Regions from separate parts of the Streptomyces nigra genome, predicted to be linked through region 4. Evidence: riboswitches for the same ligand, from Rfam matches in the RefSeq annotation. Region 4 holds a riboswitch; each other region holds the start of a gene.

Region 1 (4,203 bases), 2.1 Mb from region 4:
CGACGCCTACGCCGACCACCCGGGCGTGCGCGTCAGCCTGGAGGTGCCGGTCTCCCGGCTCCCGAAGGCGCTGGACCTGCTCGCCGACGCGCTCAGGGCGCCGCTGTTCGCCGACGCCGAGGTGGAGCGCCTGGTGCGCAACCGCCTCGACGAGATCCCGCACGAGCTGGCGAACCCGTCGCGCCGGGCGGCCAAGGAGCTGTCCCGGCAGCTGTTCCCGGCGTCCTCGCGCATGTCGCGCCCGCGCCAGGGCACCGAGGAGACCGTCGCCGGCATCGACTCCGCGGCCGTACGCGCCTTCTTCGAGCGGCATGTCCGCCCCGCCACCTCCACCGTCGTGGTCGTCGGCGACCTGACCGGCGTCGACCTGGACGCCCTGCTGGGCGACAGCCTGGGCGCCTGGACCGGTTCGCAGGCCGAGCCGCGGCCCGTCCCGCCGGTCACCGCGGACGACACCGGGCGGGTCGTCATCGTGGACCGCCCCGGCGCCGTCCAGACGCAGCTGCTGATCGGCCGGATCGGACCCGACCGGCACGACCGCGTATGGCCGGCGCAGGTGCTCGGCACGTACTGCCTCGGCGGCACCCTCACCTCCCGCCTGGACAAGGTCCTGCGCGAGGAGAAGGGCTACACGTACGGCGTGCGCGCGTTCGGCCAGGTCCTGCGCTCGGCGCCGGACGGCACCGGCGCCTCGATGCTCGCCATCACCGGCTCCGTCGACACCCCCAACACCGGCCCCGCCCTGGACGACCTGTGGACCGTCCTGCGCGGGATCGCCGCCGAGGGACTCACCGACGCCGAGCGGGACTTCGCCGTGCAGAACCTCGTCGGGGTGGCGCCGCTGAAGTACGAGACGGCCGCCGCCGTGGCGGGCACCCTGGCCGACCAGGTCGAGCAGCATCTGCCCGACGACTACCAGGCGAAGCTGTACCAGCAGCTCGCCGCCACCGGCACCGTCGAGGCCACGGCCGCGGTCGTCAGCGCCTTCCCGGCGGACCGCCTCGTCACGGTCCTCGTCGGGGACGCCTCGGCGATCCGGGAGCCCGTGGAGGCCCTCGGCATCGGTGAAGTCACCGTCGTGACGGCCGAGTAGAGGATTCGCCGGCCCCGCGACGGACCGGCGCGCGAGGCGAGCCCCGGTGACGGCTGTGTCACCGGGGCTCCCTTATGCCCGAATTGATGCGGAGGTTGCCTGTCTGCCCTGTGGGATGCACTACAAAAGCCCCGATCCGTTTGGGAATTGAAAGCCGCCCCGCTTAGCGTCTTCCGGGCTGTTCGTCCAGCAGTGCGCCGCGTCCGCGGCACCGGACAGTCATCGCCGAGTCCCCGTACGGCGCGAGCCAGGGGAGCCGGGGACCCATCGCAGTCCCTGGGGTGAATCGGACGCCCGCGCAGCCGCGAGGGGGCCCGTAGGAGACCTTCCTGCTCCGAACCCGTCAGCTAACCCGGTAGGCGAGAGGGAAGGAAAGGATCAGCCACCACATGGCGTTCAGCTGCGCCTCGGGGAAGAACCGCCCCTCCGGGAAGCACCGCAAGCCCGGCCGGTTCGAGCGCACCACGGCCCGCGCGGCCGGTGTCGCCGCCCTCACCGCCACCGGCGTCGTGGGCACCCTCGCGGCCCCGGCGCTGGCCGCCGAGCCCGCCGCGGAGCAGACCGGCCTCATCCCGGTCGTCGCCGTCGAGGACACGATCGCCCTCCAGATCGACGCGCAGGCCGCCGCCCAGGAGCGGGCCGCCGCCGAGGCCGCGGCCCGTAAGCAGGCCGCCGAGGAGGCCGCGCGCCACCTGGCCGCCGAGAAGGCCAAGGAGGAGCGCGAGGCCAAGGAGCGCGCCGCCCGGGAGGCCGAGCGCAAGCGCCTGCTCTCCTACGTATCCCCGATCGCCGGGTCGTACGTGTCCACCTCGTACCAGTCCGGCGGGGCCGTCTGGTCCTCCGGCAGCCACACCGGTATCGACTTCCACGCCGCGAGCGGCACCTCCGTGCACGCGGTCGGCGCCGGCACCGTCGTGGAGGCCGGCTGGGGCGGCGCCTACGGCAACAACGTCGTGATCAAGATGAACGACGGCACCTACACCCAGTACGGCCACCTGTCGTCCATCGGCGTCTCGGTCGGCCAGACCGTGACCCCCGGCCAGCAGATCGGCCTGTCCGGCGCCACCGGCAACGTCACCGGGGCGCATCTGCACTTCGAGGCGCGCACCACCGCCGAGTACGGCTCCGACATCGACCCCGTCGCCTACCTCCGCTCGCACGGCGTCGACATCTGAGACCTCCGGCGTCTCCGACCGCCTTACCGCAGCCCCGGCTCCCGAGCCGGGGCTTTCGGTCTTTCTGGACAATGACTGTCCAAAAAATATCCATGGATTCCGGCCTGCCGTCGGAAATTGACGCTCCTTGCCATAGAGTCGCTGAACACACGTCATTCGTCGACGTTTCACGGGGATTAAGGCGGAGGTCGGCATGCGTATTCCGGCGCACTCGGTGTGCACCGCGATCCGGGACGACATCGTCGCCGGTGTCCTGGAGCGCGGCGGCCGTCTCACGGAGGAAGTCCTCGCCCGCCGCTACGGCGTCTCCCGTGTCCCCGTGCGCGAGGCACTGCGCACCCTGGAGGCGGAGGGCTTCGTGGTGACCCGCCGGCACGCGGGCGCGTGCGTGGCGGAGCCGACCGAGCAGGAGGCCGCGGACGTGCTGGAGATGCGCACCCTGCTGGAACCCCTCGGCGCCGCCCGGGCCGCCCAGCGGCGCACCGAGGCCCACCTCAAGGTGCTGCGCGGGCTGGTCAGGCTGGGGCAGGAGCGGGCCAGGGGCGGCAACAGCGAGGATCTGCGCTCGCTGGGCGGCTGGTTCCACGAGACGCTGGCCCAGGCGTCCGGCAGTACCGCGCTGACCTCGACGCTGACCCAGCTGCGGCACAAGATCGCCTGGATGTACACCGTGCAGGCGTCCGCCGACCCCGCGGAGATCTGGGCCGAGCACGGCGCGATCGTGGACGCGGTGGCGCGCGGCGACGGCGAACGCGCCCGCGCGCTCACCACCCTGCACACCGAGCGCGGGCTGTCCGCGCACCGGCTGCGCTTCGGCTCGGGCGGCGACCGCACGGAGCGTGTGAGGAATTCGCAACATGCCGTAAACATGCCGAGCCTGCGGAATTAACACCGGCACCGTATACAAAGAAGAGCAATTTCGGGGCGGTGAATTCCCGCTGCCCTTTTTCGGGTGCTCGGGTAATTATGGAGCCCGCCGCCGTGAGATTCCATGCGCTCCGGGCGGTAATGCGGTGGGAAAGACCAAGCCGCGCCCGCCGGTCAGGCGGACGCGGCTTCCTGGTTCCGTGCGGGATACCCGCCCGGACCCCTCAGACCGTCGCGGGCAGTTCGTCGAGGCCCTCGGCGACCAGCTTGGCCAGACGGTCGAGGGCGGCGTCCGCGCCCTCGGCGTCGGAGGCCAGGACGATCTCCTCGCCACCCTGGGCGCCCAGGCCCAGGACGGCCAGCATCGAGGCCGCGTTGACGGGGTTGCCGTCGGCCTTGGCGATGGTCACCGGGACTCCCGTGGCCGTGGCGGCCCGGACGAAGATGGAGGCGGGGCGGGCGTGGAGACCCTCGGCCCAGCCGACGTTGACGCGGCGCTCAGCCATGTGTTGCTGCCCTTCGTGGTTCAGGGTTGTCTAGACCAGTTTCCCACACGAGGGGGGCCCGGCGGAACGGCCCGGGCGCCCCTGCCTCGACGGCCGCCGGATCCCGGCCCCGGCCCGCGGGACGTCGGGACCAGCCTGCCTCGCGCCGGTGTCGTACGCGAGCCGTAACCTGGCCCCATGCAGAGCGCCTCGGACCGGCACGTGTACCCCGCCCACTGGGAAGCCGACGTGGTGCTGCGCGACGGCGGCACCGCCCGCATCCGTCCCATCACCGTCGACGACGCCGAGCGCCTGGTCAGCTTCTACGAGCAGGTGTCGGACGAGTCGAAGTACTACCGCTTCTTCGCGCCCTACCCACGCCTGTCCGCCAAGGACGTCCACCGCTTCACGCACCACGACTTCGTGGACCGGGTGGGACTCGCGGCCACCGTCGGCGGCGAGTTCATCGCCACCGTGCGGTACGACCGGATCGGCGCCGACGGGACGCCCGCGTCCGCCCCCGCCGACGAGGCCGAGGTCGCCTTCCTCGTCCAGGACGCCCACCAGGGGCGCGGCGTCGCCT
Region 2 (4,203 bases), 2.9 Mb from region 4:
GCGACCTGGCGCGGCTGCGCGGCATCCTGGGCCGCCGTACGACGGCGGTACGGCGGCTTCGGGCGGCCGTGCGGTGGTACGCGCCGACCGGTCAGGCCAAGGGCTGGCGGCTGTGGATCGAGGGGTGGGCGGCCGCGTTGCGCGAACCCGCCCTGCGGGAGGTCACCCGTGAGCTCGACCGGCAGTGGAAGAGCGCCCTCGCCGGGGTCCTCGCCGAGGGCGCGGAGGCGGGCGAGTTCGCGTGCCCGGACCCGGCGGCCGCCGCGCTGCGCCTGACCGCCCTCCTGGACGGGCTCGCCGTCCAGCTGACGTCGTATCCCGGGTCGCTGTCCCGCGCGCGGGCGCAGGAGTGGGTGGACGAGGCGCTGGCCCGGGAACTGGGCCTGGACCGGGCCGCGTTGACGGCCTCGCCGCGCTGAGCGGCCGCCGCCCGGGACCGGCGGGGCCCCCGGGCGGCGCCGCGCCCCCCCGTCCGTCCCCCCGGGTCAGGCCACCGACTCGATCCGCATCTTGATGTCGTACGGCGAGAGCGTGCCCTTGGCCGTCACATGGTCCCCCGAGGACTGGCCGCGCAGCCGCCGTCCGATCCACGGCACCAGGTACTCGCGCGCCCACTGGACGTCGTCGCGGCGGATCTCCAGCGTCCCCCGGGGTGGCAGCGGCGGCCAGGGCTGGTCCGGGTCGGCCGGGATCTCGAGGCCCAGGACCTGGCCCGCGCGCAGCGCCACGCGCGTGTGCCCCTCGGGAGAGAGGTGGAGCCGGTCGCTGTCCCAGGCCCGGCGGTCCTGGACGGTCCGCAGGGACCACAGGTCGAGCACCGGGCAGCCGTAGCGGTCGGCGATGGCGCGGACGTGCCCGTTGTAGGTGGCGATCTTGCCGCGCAGGTGCTTCAGCACGGGTACGCCACGGGTGTCGAAGCCCGTCGTCACCATCACGGTGCCGGCGGCCGAGGTGAGCCGGACGACGGCCCGCTCGAACCGTTCGGCGACCTCGTCGGGGTCGGTGCCGGGCCGCAGGATGTCGTTGCCGCCCGCGCAGAACGACACCAGGTCCGGGGCGAGTTCGACGGCCTTGGGGACCTGTTCCGCCACGATCTGGTCCAGCAGTCGCCCGCGCACGGCGAGGTTCGCGTACCCGAAGTCGCCCTCGGGACGCCGGTCGGCCAGAAGGACCGCGAACCGGTCGGCCCAGCCGACGAACGACCCGTCGGGGCCGGGGTCGCCGACGCCCTCGGTGAAGCTGTCCCCCACCGCGACGTACGACCCGATCACTGCTCTGCTGTCACTCTTCGAATCGTCTGTCACGTCGGGACATGATTCACCTTCCGATGTGACCTACGCGACCGTAGGAAGGGGTTGACGAGCGGTGAGATAAGCCACTGCCAAAGCCTTCACCAAGTCCGGAATACGGCTCCGCACAGGGGCGTTGACCGCCGAAACGCCCGCGCGTGCACCCGCGGGCCCACGACGACAGGCCGAAGGCCGGACCCGGGGGTGGGGTCCGGCCTTCGGCGTGCGTGTCAGGCAGGTGGTGCGCATGCGTGTCAGGGAGGTGGTGCGCGCCGTGTGCGGGGGTCAGCCGATGGCGACGCCCTTGGAGCGGAGGTAGGCCACCGGGTCCACATCCGAGCCGTAGCCCGGCGCGGTGCGGATCTCGAAGTGCAGGTGCGGACCGGTCACGTTGCCGGTCGCGCCGGAGAGGCCGATCTGCTGGCCCGCGGTCACCGTCTGGCCGCTGGAGACGGACAGCGAGGACAGGTGGGCGTACTGGGCGTAGTAGCCGTCGGCGAGCCGGATGACGACCTGGTTGCCGTACGCGCCGCCCCAGCCGGCGGAGACGACGGTGCCGGCACCGACCGCCTTCAGGGGGGTGCCGGTGGGGGCGGAGAAGTCCACACCGGTGTGGTAGCCGCTGGACCACATGCTGCCCGCGACCTTGTACGAGGTGCCGACGGCGGAGGCGGAGACCGGGGCGCTGAAGCCGTTGACGGTGCTCGCCTCGTCGGCGCTCTGGGCGGCCGGGGCGGCCTTCTGCGGCGCGGCGGGCTTGGCGGCGGGCTTCGCCGAGGACTTCGACGCGGACGGGGCCGGGGCGGACGCCTTCGGGGCGGCGCCCTCGGCCTTGGTGCCGATCGACAGCTTCAGACCCGGGTGGATGAGCGACGGGTCGGCGCCGACGGCCTCACGGTTGTCGGCGTAGAGCTTCTTCCAGCCGCCGCGGACGTCCTGCTGGTCGGCGATCTTCGCGAGGTAGTCACCGCGCTTCACCTCGTAGGTGCGCGTCTTCTGGGCGGAGGCCTTCTGCGCCGGGGCCTTCTTGGCGGCGACCTGGACGGACTGGACCGCCTTCTCCGGAACGGACTGGCCGGTCGCGGCGTTTGCGCCGGTGGCCCCGATCAGCGGCAGCGCGAGAGCGGCGCCACCGGTTCCGGCGACGGCGATCGTCCGGGTGAGGCGCAGGGACTTGGGACGGCGGTGCTTACCCTTCGCGGGCATGACGAATTCCTCTCCGGCGCCTGCGAGGTGAGCTGTCGGGTGCGGGCTGGAGATGCCCGGTCGCGTCGGGACGCGACTTGACCCCAAGCCTGTTCCGGAGACCGGAACAGGCGATGTACCTGTGGGTCCCCCGCTCCTGCCGTGTACGGGTGAGTGTGCGCGGATTCCGGTCGGCGGCAGGATTAGGCGTCCGTCCGGATTGGTGGCGAACGTAAGCGAGAGAGACGCAAGGGAACAAGTGAGGGGTTCCGCCCGAATGCGTTCACCTTGATCCCTTACGGCATTCAACGGTCACCCTGCGTGCATTTCGAAGGGACCTCTTTGCTCGAAGTCCCGGGAAAAGCACGATGATTACGTGGACATGACGGGCGACGCACCGTCACGGATATGACGCTCCTCACGTGACGCCGCTCCAGCTTTCCTTATTACGGAGCGAGTTGGAATGAAGGCATTAATTCGGACAGAAACCCCAGATGTGACTCCGATGGATATCCGACCCATTGAACCTTCCCGTCGATTCCGATCCGAATACGACATGAGGTGCCCGCAAAACCGGACGAAGTGCACGTTGACAAAGATGACATCAGCCGACTTTCGCCCGTTTCGACCCATTGCCACCGAGTCATCCCCTGTGGACAACTGAATGGCGCACGCAGCCATGTCGTATCGTCGGAGTCGCACCTCGCCGGCCTCATCGCCGAGCCGCGCCGGCGGGGCCGACCGGGAGGAGCCCCCGTGACGCAGCAGATCCCGTCGACCGAGCCCGAACTGGCCGGTGTGCGCAACTTCCGCGATGTGGGCGGCCTGCCCACCGTCGACGGACGACGGGTGCGGCACGGCGTGCTGTTCCGCAGCGGCCACCTCGCCCACGCCACCCCCGAGGACGCCGCCTTCCTCGACTCGCTGGGCCTGCACACGATCTTCGACTTCCGCAACGCGGCGGACCAGAAGCTGGAGGGCCCCGACGTCGAGCTGCCGGGCGTCCGCAATGTGAACCTGCCGCTGTCCGACCCGGCGGACGGCGCGGAGTTCTGGAAGATGGTCCGGGACGGCGACCTCGACCAGCTGCGGGAGATCCTGGCCGACGGCAAGGGCGCCGACCGGATGATCGCCTCCTACCGCTCGATGGTCACGGACCGGACCGCCGAGCACTCCCGGATCCTGCAGTCTCTGGTGGAGGACAGCGTCCCGGCCCTGATGCACTGCGCGGCCGGCAAGGACCGCGCCGGCCTGTCGATCGCGGTGACGCTGCTCGCCGTCGGCGTCGAGCGCGAGGCGATCGTCACCGACTACCTGAAGTCCAACGAGAAGCACCGCCGCTACAAGGTACGGCGCAGCGGCAGCAACCCCTCGGCCTACTCGCCCGAGGTCATGGAGCTGCTGAGCCCGCTGTTCGACGCGCGGGCGGAGTACCTGACGGCGGCCTTCGACACGATCGACGCGACCTGGGGCGACGTCGACACCTACCTGGGGCAGGGCCTGCGGCTCACGCCGGAGGCCCGGGAGCGCCTGCGGGAGCGCCTGATCGACTGAGGGACGCGGGGTACGGCCCGAGGGGCACGGGGTACGTCTACTGCCCGCCGCCCGCCTCGAAGAGGAAGTAGACGAAGGCGGCGAAGACGTGCCCCACCGCGATGTAGATGATGAGCCGCACCCACAGGGCGCGCGGGAACTTCTCCTCCATGTCGCTCATGGCGTCACTCCAGGG
Region 3 (4,203 bases), 810 kb from region 4:
GGCGATGTCCTCCGGCAGCCCCAGGCGCTCCGCACGCTCGCGCAGCCGCAGCACCGGCAGCGTCGGGATGCCCTCGCGCAGATCGGTGCCGGGCGTCTTGCCGGACTCATGGGAGTCGCTCGCGATGTCCAGGACGTCGTCCGCCAGCTGGAAGGCGACCCCGAGCCGCTCGCCGTACTGCGTGAGCACGTCGACCACGGTCTCGTCGGCGCCCGACATCATCGCCCCGAAGCGGCAGGACACCGCGACCAGCGAGCCGGTCTTGCCGCTCAGCACATCGAGATAGTGCTCCACGGGGTCCCGGCCGTCCTGCGGCCCGGCCGTCTCCAGGATCTGCCCGGTGACCAGCCGCTCGAACGCCTCGGCCTGCACCCGCACCGCCTCCGGCCCGAGGTCGGCCAGGATGTGCGAGGCGCGCGCGAAGAGGAAGTCGCCGGTCAGGACCGCGACGGAGTTCCCCCAGCGGGTGTTCGCGCTGTCCACCCCGCGCCGGACCTCGGCCTCGTCCATCACGTCGTCGTGGTACAGCGTCGCCAGATGCGTCAGCTCCACCACCACGGCCGACGGCACGATCCCCGGGGCATACGGGTCCCCGAAGCGCGCGGCGAGCATCACCAGCAGTGGCCTGAAGCGCTTCCCGCCCGCCCGCACCAGATGCTGGGCGGCCTCGGTGATGAAGGGGACCTCACTCTTGGTGGCTTCGAGCAGTCCCTCCTCGACAGCCGCCAATCCGGCCTGGACATCGGCTTCCAGAGCCTGGTCCCGCACGCTCAGCCCGAACGGCCCGACGACGGTCACGAGGGGTCTCCTGTCTGCTGGTGTCTTTCGGCTGGTTACACGGTTTGTCGATAGGTCGCTGCCATCACTCAAGTCAGCGTATCCGGTCACGTTTCGATCACCGATGCCGCCCACCCGTCCACCACGGGCGACATCGGTCCACGGTCGGTATGTTTTTCGATCACCTGATAAGGGTGGAGATTCATCGATTTATCGGCATGTCACTGTGTGTAGCCACGCTGGCACCCGCCACTCCGCATCGCCGATCACGGACCCGCTCCGTACGGCAGCCCGTCTACCCCGGCCCGCCCCGGAGACGCCCTCTCCGCCACCTCCGCCCTGTCCGGCCACTCGGCACCCGCACACCCCCGCGCCCGACACCCACTCAACGACATGCACGGCACGCGAGGTTCCCCGACGTATCCGCAAAACGGACTTTCCGAACTCAAGGGACAGATAGGCGAGCTGACGAGGCCCGTCCGACGAGCAGGCAATAAACGGGGAGTTGGAGCCATTGCCCGATTTGCCGTTGTTGTGATCGCCGTGAGTTGGGTCACGCGACGCCGCCCCCCACCCCTTCCCGCCGGACCCCTTCGTCGCCTTACGACAAAAGCGAGTTGAGCGTTGGCAACCGCAAAGGATCAAGTACCCCATACGCCCCAGACCATGGTCAACTAGCACGTCAGGTGTCTGCGGCACTTGTTCCCGACATGTGCTCTCGCATACGTTCCGCTCTGTCGGGCGGACGCCGAATCCTGCCGCCGCCCGAGTCATCCACCTACGCACTCACGCACGGCAGGAGCGGGGGACCCAGGTAAGTCGCCGTACCGGACGCCTTGATGGCGCCCGGTCCGGCTAGGGGTGAAGTCGCGTCGTCCCACGACGACACGACCGGGCATCTCCCGCCCGAACCCGACAGCTCACCTCGCAGGCGCCGGAGAGGAACGAACAGCGCCATGTCCCGAGGCAAGCACCGCCGCACCCGTACCAGCCCGCTCGCCCGCCGCGTCATCGCCGCCGGCACCGGTACCGCCGCCCTCGCGCTCCCCCTGCTGGGCGCCACCACCGCGAGCGCCGCCGAGCCCGCCAAGGTCTCCACCGTGGCCAAGACCGGCTCGGTCAGCTACACCACCAAGAAGGGCGACACCCTCTACGGGATCGCCGACCGCTACGACGCCAAGGGCGGCTGGCGTCAGCTCTACAAGGACAACCGCAAGGCCATCGGCGACAACCCCCGGCTGATCCACCCGGGTGTCGACCTGAAGGTCCGCGCCACGAAGAAGGCCACGCCTGCCAAGGCGAACACCGCGTCCGCCCCCGTCAAGAAGTCCGCCGTCGCCCAGGCCACCCAGGCCTCCGCGAAGACCTACGCGAACAACCTCGACGGCTGGATCCGCGAGGCGCTGGACATCATGGCGCAGAAGGGGATCCCCGGCAGCTACGAGGGCATCCACCGCAACATCATGCGGGAGTCCTCGGGCAACCCGGCCGCCATCAACAACTGGGACTCCAACGCCGTCGCGGGCACCCCGTCCAAGGGCCTGCTCCAGGTCATCGACCCGACCTTCGCGGCGTACCACGTGGCGGGCACCGCGTACGACCCCTTCGACCCGGTCGCGAACATCACGGCCGCGTGCAACTACGCGGCCGCGCGCTACGGCTCGATCGACAACGTGAACGGCCCCTACTAGGCCCCACGTTTTCCGGCCCACGTCCCGGCCGTGTTCCGCCGGCGCTTCCCCTGTCCGACAGATCTAGTGGGGGAACTCGGCCAGGCTGCAGGCGAAGAGTCTCTCGAGGACGACGGCGATGCCGTCGTCCTCGTTGGACAAGGTGATCTCGTCCGCGACCGCCTTGAGCTCCGGGTGCGCGTTGGCCATCGCCACCCCGTGGGCCGCCCAGTCGAACATGGGGATGTCGTTGGGCATGTCCCCGAAGGCGATCGTCTCGTGCGGGCCCAGACCGAGGTGCTCGGCGGCGAGCGCGAGGCCGGTCGCCTTGGTGATGCCGCATGGCTGGAGTTCGACGGTGCCCGGCCCCGACATGGTGACCGTCGCCAGCGAACCCACCACCGCGCGGGCCGTCGCCGCCAACTCGTCGTCGGTCAGCGTCGGATGGCGCAGCAGCACCTTGCTGATCGGTTCGCACCACAGGTCGTCGCGGTGCCGCACCCGCACGGCCGGCAGGGTGGGGTGCGGCATCAGATACCCCGGCTCGATGAGCGTGAGCCCGTCGACGCCGTCCTGGTCGACCGCCGCGTACACCTGTCCCACCTCGGCCTCGATCTTGCCGAGGGCGGTCTCCGCCAGGTCCCGCTCCAGGGTGATGGACCACAGCAGACGGTTCCGGCCGGCGTCGTAGAGCTGCGCGCCCTGTCCGCACACCGCCAGTCCCCTGCTGCCCAGCACGTCCAGGAGGGGCCGCACCCTGGGCGCCGGGCGTCCCGTCACCACCAGGTGCTGGGCACCGGCCACCGCCGCCTGCGCGAGGGCCGCGAGGGACCGGTCGGAGAGCGTGTCGTCACCTCGGAGGAGGGTCCCGTCCAGGTCAGTGGCGATGAGTGAATATGCGATCGGTGCGGCCATGATCAGAGAATACGGACAGGAAGGCCCATCGACTCGACCTGAACCGGACGGCTGCTCGGTTCACATGAGTTGACACTCGTTCCGGTCCCAGTTGTGTCCAAGCGCGCACAACCAGCGCCCGTTTATGGCGATTTCGCCCCACGCGATCATCCCGGTCTTTCTCTCGGCCGTCCTGTCGGCCTTCTTGTCGGCCTTCCTGCGGGCGAGTTGGGGCCGCTCCCCGGTGACGATGCCTGTGACGACACATGTGATGACGCGTGCGACGCCACGGCCGGCCCCGGCCACCTGGGGCGGAGCCGATCGCCCTCCCCGGCGTCCCTGGCATGTTCACCCTGCCCAAGACAGCCACCTCACCCGTAACGTGGGCCCGACCACATGGCTTACGGAGCGTATGAGAGTGAGGCAGCACCCCATGCCCCCCTTCGATCTCCCCGAGGGCGACCCCTTCGGCGCGCACAACCTGCCGTACGGCGTCTTCTCCCTCCCGGGCACGGACTCCGCGCGCCGGGTGGGCGTCCGGCTCGGCGACCACGTCCTCGACGCGGGCCGCGCGGCCGAGGCGCTCGGCTCGCCGTACGCCCCGCTGCTCGCCCAGGAGTCGCTGAACCCGCTGCTCGCCGCGGGCCGCACCACCTGGTCGGACGTCCGGCGGGCGCTGACCGCCTGGGTGACGGTGCCGGCGCACCAGGAGGTGGTCGCGGACCTGTTCCACCCGCTCTCCTCCGTGACGCTGCACCTTCCGTTCGACGTCGCGGACTACGTCGACTTCTACGCCTCCGAGAACCACGCCCGGAACGTCGGCCAGATCTTCCGCCCGGACGCCGAGGACTCCCTCACCCCC
Region 4 (4,203 bases):
GGGGACAGCCGGTCGAAGATCAGCGACCGTACGGTGTCCACATGGCCGGGGGCCGCGCGCTCCAGGAGCCGCATCCCCTCGTCGGTGAGGGCGGCGACGCTGCCCCGCTTGTCCACGAGGCAGTCCTCGCGGGCCACCAGGCCGTCCTTCTCCAGACGCGAGACGCCGTACGTCAGCCGGCTGCGGGTGATCTTCAGCCGCTCCGCGAGGTCGGTCATGCGCAGCCGGCGCTCCGGGGCGTCGGACAGGGTGGCGAGAATGGAGTAATGCAGATGAGGCATGCCGGCCCCCTGCTGGAGCTGCCGGTCGAGCGCGTCCTCCACGAGCGCGACGGCGGCGATGTAGGCGCGCCAGGCGCGCTGCTCCTCGGGGGTGAGCCAGCGAGTCGTCATGTGTCCAGTGTAGGTTTGTTTCAAACTTGAACCAAGCCGATCGGTCGAGTTCCGATCGACCAACCCCGATCAGCCAAGCACCGATCGACCAAGCCCCGATCGCCGAGCGGGAGAGCGTGCCGATGCCGTCCTACCCCTACGTCCTGCTGTCCGCCGCCGTCTCCCTCGACGGCTACCTCGACGACACCGGCCCCGACCGGCTGCTGCTGTCCAGCCCGGCCGACTTCGACCGGGTCGACGAGGTACGGGCCTCCGTGGACGCCATCCTCGTCGGCGCCGGCACCATCCGGGCGGACAACCCCCGCCTGCTCGTGAACTCCGCCGAGCGGCGCGCGGCCCGCACGGCCGCCGGCAGGCCCGAGTACCCGCTGAAGGTCACCGTCAGCGCGTCCGGCGAACTCGACCCGGCGGCCAACTTCTGGCACACCGGTGGCGAGAAGATCGTCTATACGACGGAGAAGGGCGCCGGGCGCCTGCGCGAGGACCCCGTCGCCGCCGACGTCGTCGCGCTCGGCGACGACCTGGACTGGCGGGACCTGCTGGTCCACCTCCGCCAGGTCCGCGGCGTCGAGCGGCTGATGGTCGAGGGCGGCGGCACCGTCCACACCCAGCTCCTGCGGCAGGGGCTCGCCGACGAGCTGCAGCTGGTGCTGGCCCCGCTGTTCGTGGGCGACCCCCGGGCGCCCCGCCTCTTCGGGCCCGGCGGCTACCAGGAGGGCCGCCTCCGGCTGGTCGAGACCCGGCGCATCGAGGACGTCGTCCTGACCCGCTACGAGCCGACCGCGCCCGGTACCGGCGTCCTGCCGGCCGCCGCGGACCGGCACTGGCTGGCCCTCGCGTGCGACCTGGCCGCCGAGTGCCCGCCCTCGCCGACCGCCTTCAGCGTCGGGGCGGTCGTCGTGGCGGCCGACGGCACCGAGCTGGCGCGCGGGCACTCCCGGGAGGGCGGCGACCCGGTCGTGCACGCCGAGGAGGCGGCCCTCGCCAAGATCGCGCCCGGCGACCCGAGGCTGGCCGGCGCCACCGTCTACACCAGCCTGGAGCCCTGCACGCACCGCTCCTCACGGCCCATGCCCTGCGCCCGGCTGATCCTGGCCGCCGGGGTGCGGCGGGTCGTGACGGCCTGGCGCGAGCCGGACACCTTCGTCACGGACGCCGACGGCAGCGGGATGCTGACCGCCGCGGGGGTGGACGTCGTGGTGCTGCCCGAGTACGCGGGACGGGCCGCGGCGCCCAACGCCCACCTGGTGCCCTGATGCGCGCCCTGCCTTGCGCCCTGGTGCCCGATCTGATGTGACACGTCCCGCACCACGGCGACAAAAGCCCTGGTCAGAGGGGGGTCGTAGGCGCGGGCAGGGCGGGTGCGGCGGTAAGGCGTGTGCGGTGGGTCCCGAGAATGGCGTACAGTAGAGACATCGCCGCGGGGTGGAGCAGCTCGGTAGCTCGCTGGGCTCATAACCCAGAGGTCGCAGGTTCAAATCCTGTCCCCGCTACTGAAGACTCAGGGCCGGAACTTTCGAGTTCCGGCCCTGAGTGTTTTTCCCTCCTCTGTCGCGCCCCCGACTCGCTGTCACGGAACGTGAGGGAGCGAACCCCCTCCGCATAACAACTGACGAACCGTCAGCTGTATTGAAGGGGGTACGCGCGAGTCAACTCGCCCGATTTAGGCCGCTGATGACCCGTAAGTCCAGCCGGAAAACGTTAATGATCAAGCGGAACAGCTTGGAATACGCACCCCGCGTCTATTAACGTTCGATAACGCAGCGCGGTCGTCCCAGCCGTCACAAGAGTCGGCTCCGTGCGCACACGCTTAATCCTGTAGAGGAACCGGGGAACCACCACCTTGGGGTGAATCTCGCGGATACCGCCGTGGCAACACGGCACGTATACGCGCGTAGGAGACCTTCCTGCTCCGAACCCGTCAGCTAACCCGGTAGGCGAGAAGGAAGGAAAGGAGTACGCCCACGTGGCGTCGAACCGTCCTGCCCCGCAAGCCCCCTTCGTGCCGGGCCAGCGCACCGCCGACACCTTCGGCTACGACCTGCACCGCACCGACGAGGGCCCCTTCGAGGAGTGGAACCCCACCGCGGAGTCCCTCCGTCCCGTTCGCGGCAGGCACCGCGTCTCCAAGCAGCGCGGCGGGGGACTCGCCCGCAGCTCCACGGTTCTCGGCGTCGGCGTCATAGCGGCCGTCGGCGCGGGCGGCATGGCCACCGCGCAGAGCGGCAAGCCGCCGGTCGCCATCACGATGCCGGACCTGCCCCTGATCTCCGACGACGACTCCGCCGCGGACGACAGTGCCACCGCCCTCAGCACGATGGGCGAGACCGCCGACGAGACCGCCCAGAGCGGTTCCGACGCCGGTGAGGCGCTGCGCAGCCGGATCATCGCGCAGGCCGAGCTCCAGCAGGACCAGGTCGACAGCAAGGCCGCCGCGGCCGCCGTCGCCGCCGCCGAGAAGGAGGTCGCCGAGGCGGCCGCCAAGGCGGAGAAGGAGGCCAAGGAGCAGGCCGCCGCCGCCAAGGCCGCCGCCGAGGAGGAGGCCGCCAAGAAGGCCGAGGCCGAGCGCCTCGCCGAGCTGGCCAAGCAGTACACGCTGCCGACCTCCTCGTACACGCTCACCTCGGTGTTCGGTGAGGCCGGCGCCTACTGGTCGTCCGGTCACCACACGGGCCTCGACTTCGCCGCGCCGACCGGCACCCTGATCAAGGCCGTGCACTCCGGCACGATCACGTTCGCCGGCTGGGACGGCTCGTACGGCTACAAGACCGAGCTCACCCTCGACGACGGCACCGAGGTGTGGTTCGCGCACCAGTCCTCGATCAGCGTCAGCGTCGGCCAGAAGGTCGCCACGGGTGACGTCATCGGCCGCGTCGGCGCCACCGGCAATGTGACCGGCGCCCACCTCCACATGGAGGTGCATCCCGAGGGCAGCAGCGGCGGCATCGACCCGCTGGCCTGGCTGCGGAGCAAGGGCCTCACTCCCTGAGCGCCTTCCCCGTCTGAACCCCGGCAGTCCTGACGACGACCCCCCGACGTCAGGGCTGCCGGTTCTTCGTCCGTGCCGCGCCGCCCTCCCCGACCCGTCTACCCGAGGTAGGGGTTCCAAACCGGGGCTTGCGGTCCGCCGTGGGCGTGCCCGTTCGGGGCGTACGGCTGCTGCCACCAAGTGCCGTGCGCCGCGGGCACGTACGCGGGGACGGGCCGGGTCCGCGCTGTGACCGCGTACTGCAGGGCCGGGCGGGCCCACGCGCGGCGCAGCCACAACTCGTTCAGCAACTCGCCCTCGCGGGCCACGTAGTCCGCGCCGGCCCGGCCCCGGCGGCCCCGGCGCCTGAGGAACGCGAGCGAGGTGGCGTACGCCTCGTACTGGGCGACCGCCCGGGCCGCCGGACGTCCGCCGTGGTGGCGGGCGTACTGCCGGGCCACCCGGCGGTCCCGCATCGAACCCAGCGCGAACGGCTCGGCGGGGGACAGCCATCCGGCGACGGCGTAGGCCGGCAGCTCCTCGCGGACGGTCCTCAGTTCGCGGTACCGGGTCCACAGCATCAGCCAGACCAGCAGCCCGAACGCGGGCACCATGAAGGCCGCGTACACGGCGAAGAATCCGAACTCGCCGAACGTGGAGGAGCCGTTCCACAGGGCGTGCATGCCCATCGCGAGGAGCAGCCCGGACAGCGGCAGCAGCACCCGGCGCACCCGCTGGCGTTCCCCGGCCAGCGCGGCTGCGCCGAAGCCGATGCCGGTGAGCACGGTGAACAGGGGGTGCGCGAAGGGCGACATGACGACGCGGACGAAGAAGGTCGCCGCG

The links. A riboswitch is a leader RNA that binds a small molecule or an ion and turns the genes downstream of it on or off. The one in region 4 is predicted to bind cyclic di-AMP.
Region 1: another riboswitch for cyclic di-AMP. It lies ahead of DC008_RS26360 (M23 family metallopeptidase); the one in region 4 lies ahead of DC008_RS16305 (M23 family metallopeptidase).
Region 2: another riboswitch for cyclic di-AMP. It lies ahead of DC008_RS29710 (LysM peptidoglycan-binding domain-containing M23 family metallopeptidase); the one in region 4 lies ahead of DC008_RS16305 (M23 family metallopeptidase).
Region 3: another riboswitch for cyclic di-AMP. It lies ahead of DC008_RS20295 (transglycosylase SLT domain-containing protein); the one in region 4 lies ahead of DC008_RS16305 (M23 family metallopeptidase).

The regions. Positions count from the first base shown of each region.
Region 1 covers NZ_CP029043.1:5,690,299-5,694,501, forward strand. Annotated here, with positions in the region: gene DC008_RS26355 (M16 family metallopeptidase) at 1-1,093, shown strand, start outside; cyclic di-AMP (ydaO/yuaA leader) riboswitch at 1,307-1,470, shown strand; gene DC008_RS26360 (M23 family metallopeptidase) at 1,483-2,268, shown strand; gene DC008_RS26365 (GntR family transcriptional regulator) at 2,462-3,157, shown strand; gene DC008_RS26370 (HPr family phosphocarrier protein) at 3,360-3,641, opposite strand; gene DC008_RS26380 (bifunctional acetate--CoA ligase family protein/GNAT family N-acetyltransferase) at 3,819-4,203, shown strand, end outside.
Region 2 covers NZ_CP029043.1:6,465,360-6,469,562, reverse strand. Annotated here, with positions in the region: gene DC008_RS29720 (TetR/AcrR family transcriptional regulator) at 1-419, shown strand, start outside; gene DC008_RS29715 (SGNH/GDSL hydrolase family protein) at 486-1,271, opposite strand; gene DC008_RS29710 (LysM peptidoglycan-binding domain-containing M23 family metallopeptidase) at 1,575-2,495, opposite strand; cyclic di-AMP (ydaO/yuaA leader) riboswitch at 2,500-2,661, opposite strand; gene DC008_RS29705 (tyrosine-protein phosphatase) at 3,231-4,028, shown strand; gene DC008_RS29700 (DUF6126 family protein) at 4,066-4,188, opposite strand; gene DC008_RS29695 (helix-turn-helix domain-containing protein) at 4,185-4,203, opposite strand, start outside.
Region 3 covers NZ_CP029043.1:4,360,718-4,364,920, reverse strand. Annotated here, with positions in the region: gene DC008_RS20300 (polyprenyl synthetase family protein) at 1-798, opposite strand, end outside; cyclic di-AMP (ydaO/yuaA leader) riboswitch at 1,551-1,726, shown strand; gene DC008_RS20295 (transglycosylase SLT domain-containing protein) at 1,734-2,468, shown strand; gene DC008_RS20290 (HAD family hydrolase) at 2,532-3,362, opposite strand; gene fahA (fumarylacetoacetase) at 3,775-4,203, shown strand, end outside.
Region 4 covers NZ_CP029043.1:3,548,353-3,552,555, reverse strand. Annotated here, with positions in the region: gene DC008_RS16320 (MarR family winged helix-turn-helix transcriptional regulator) at 1-392, opposite strand, end outside; gene DC008_RS16315 (dihydrofolate reductase family protein) at 515-1,648, shown strand; tRNA gene DC008_RS16310 (tRNA-Met) at 1,812-1,885, shown strand; cyclic di-AMP (ydaO/yuaA leader) riboswitch at 2,190-2,347, shown strand; gene DC008_RS16305 (M23 family metallopeptidase) at 2,359-3,381, shown strand; gene DC008_RS16300 (PrsW family intramembrane metalloprotease) at 3,480-4,203, opposite strand, start outside.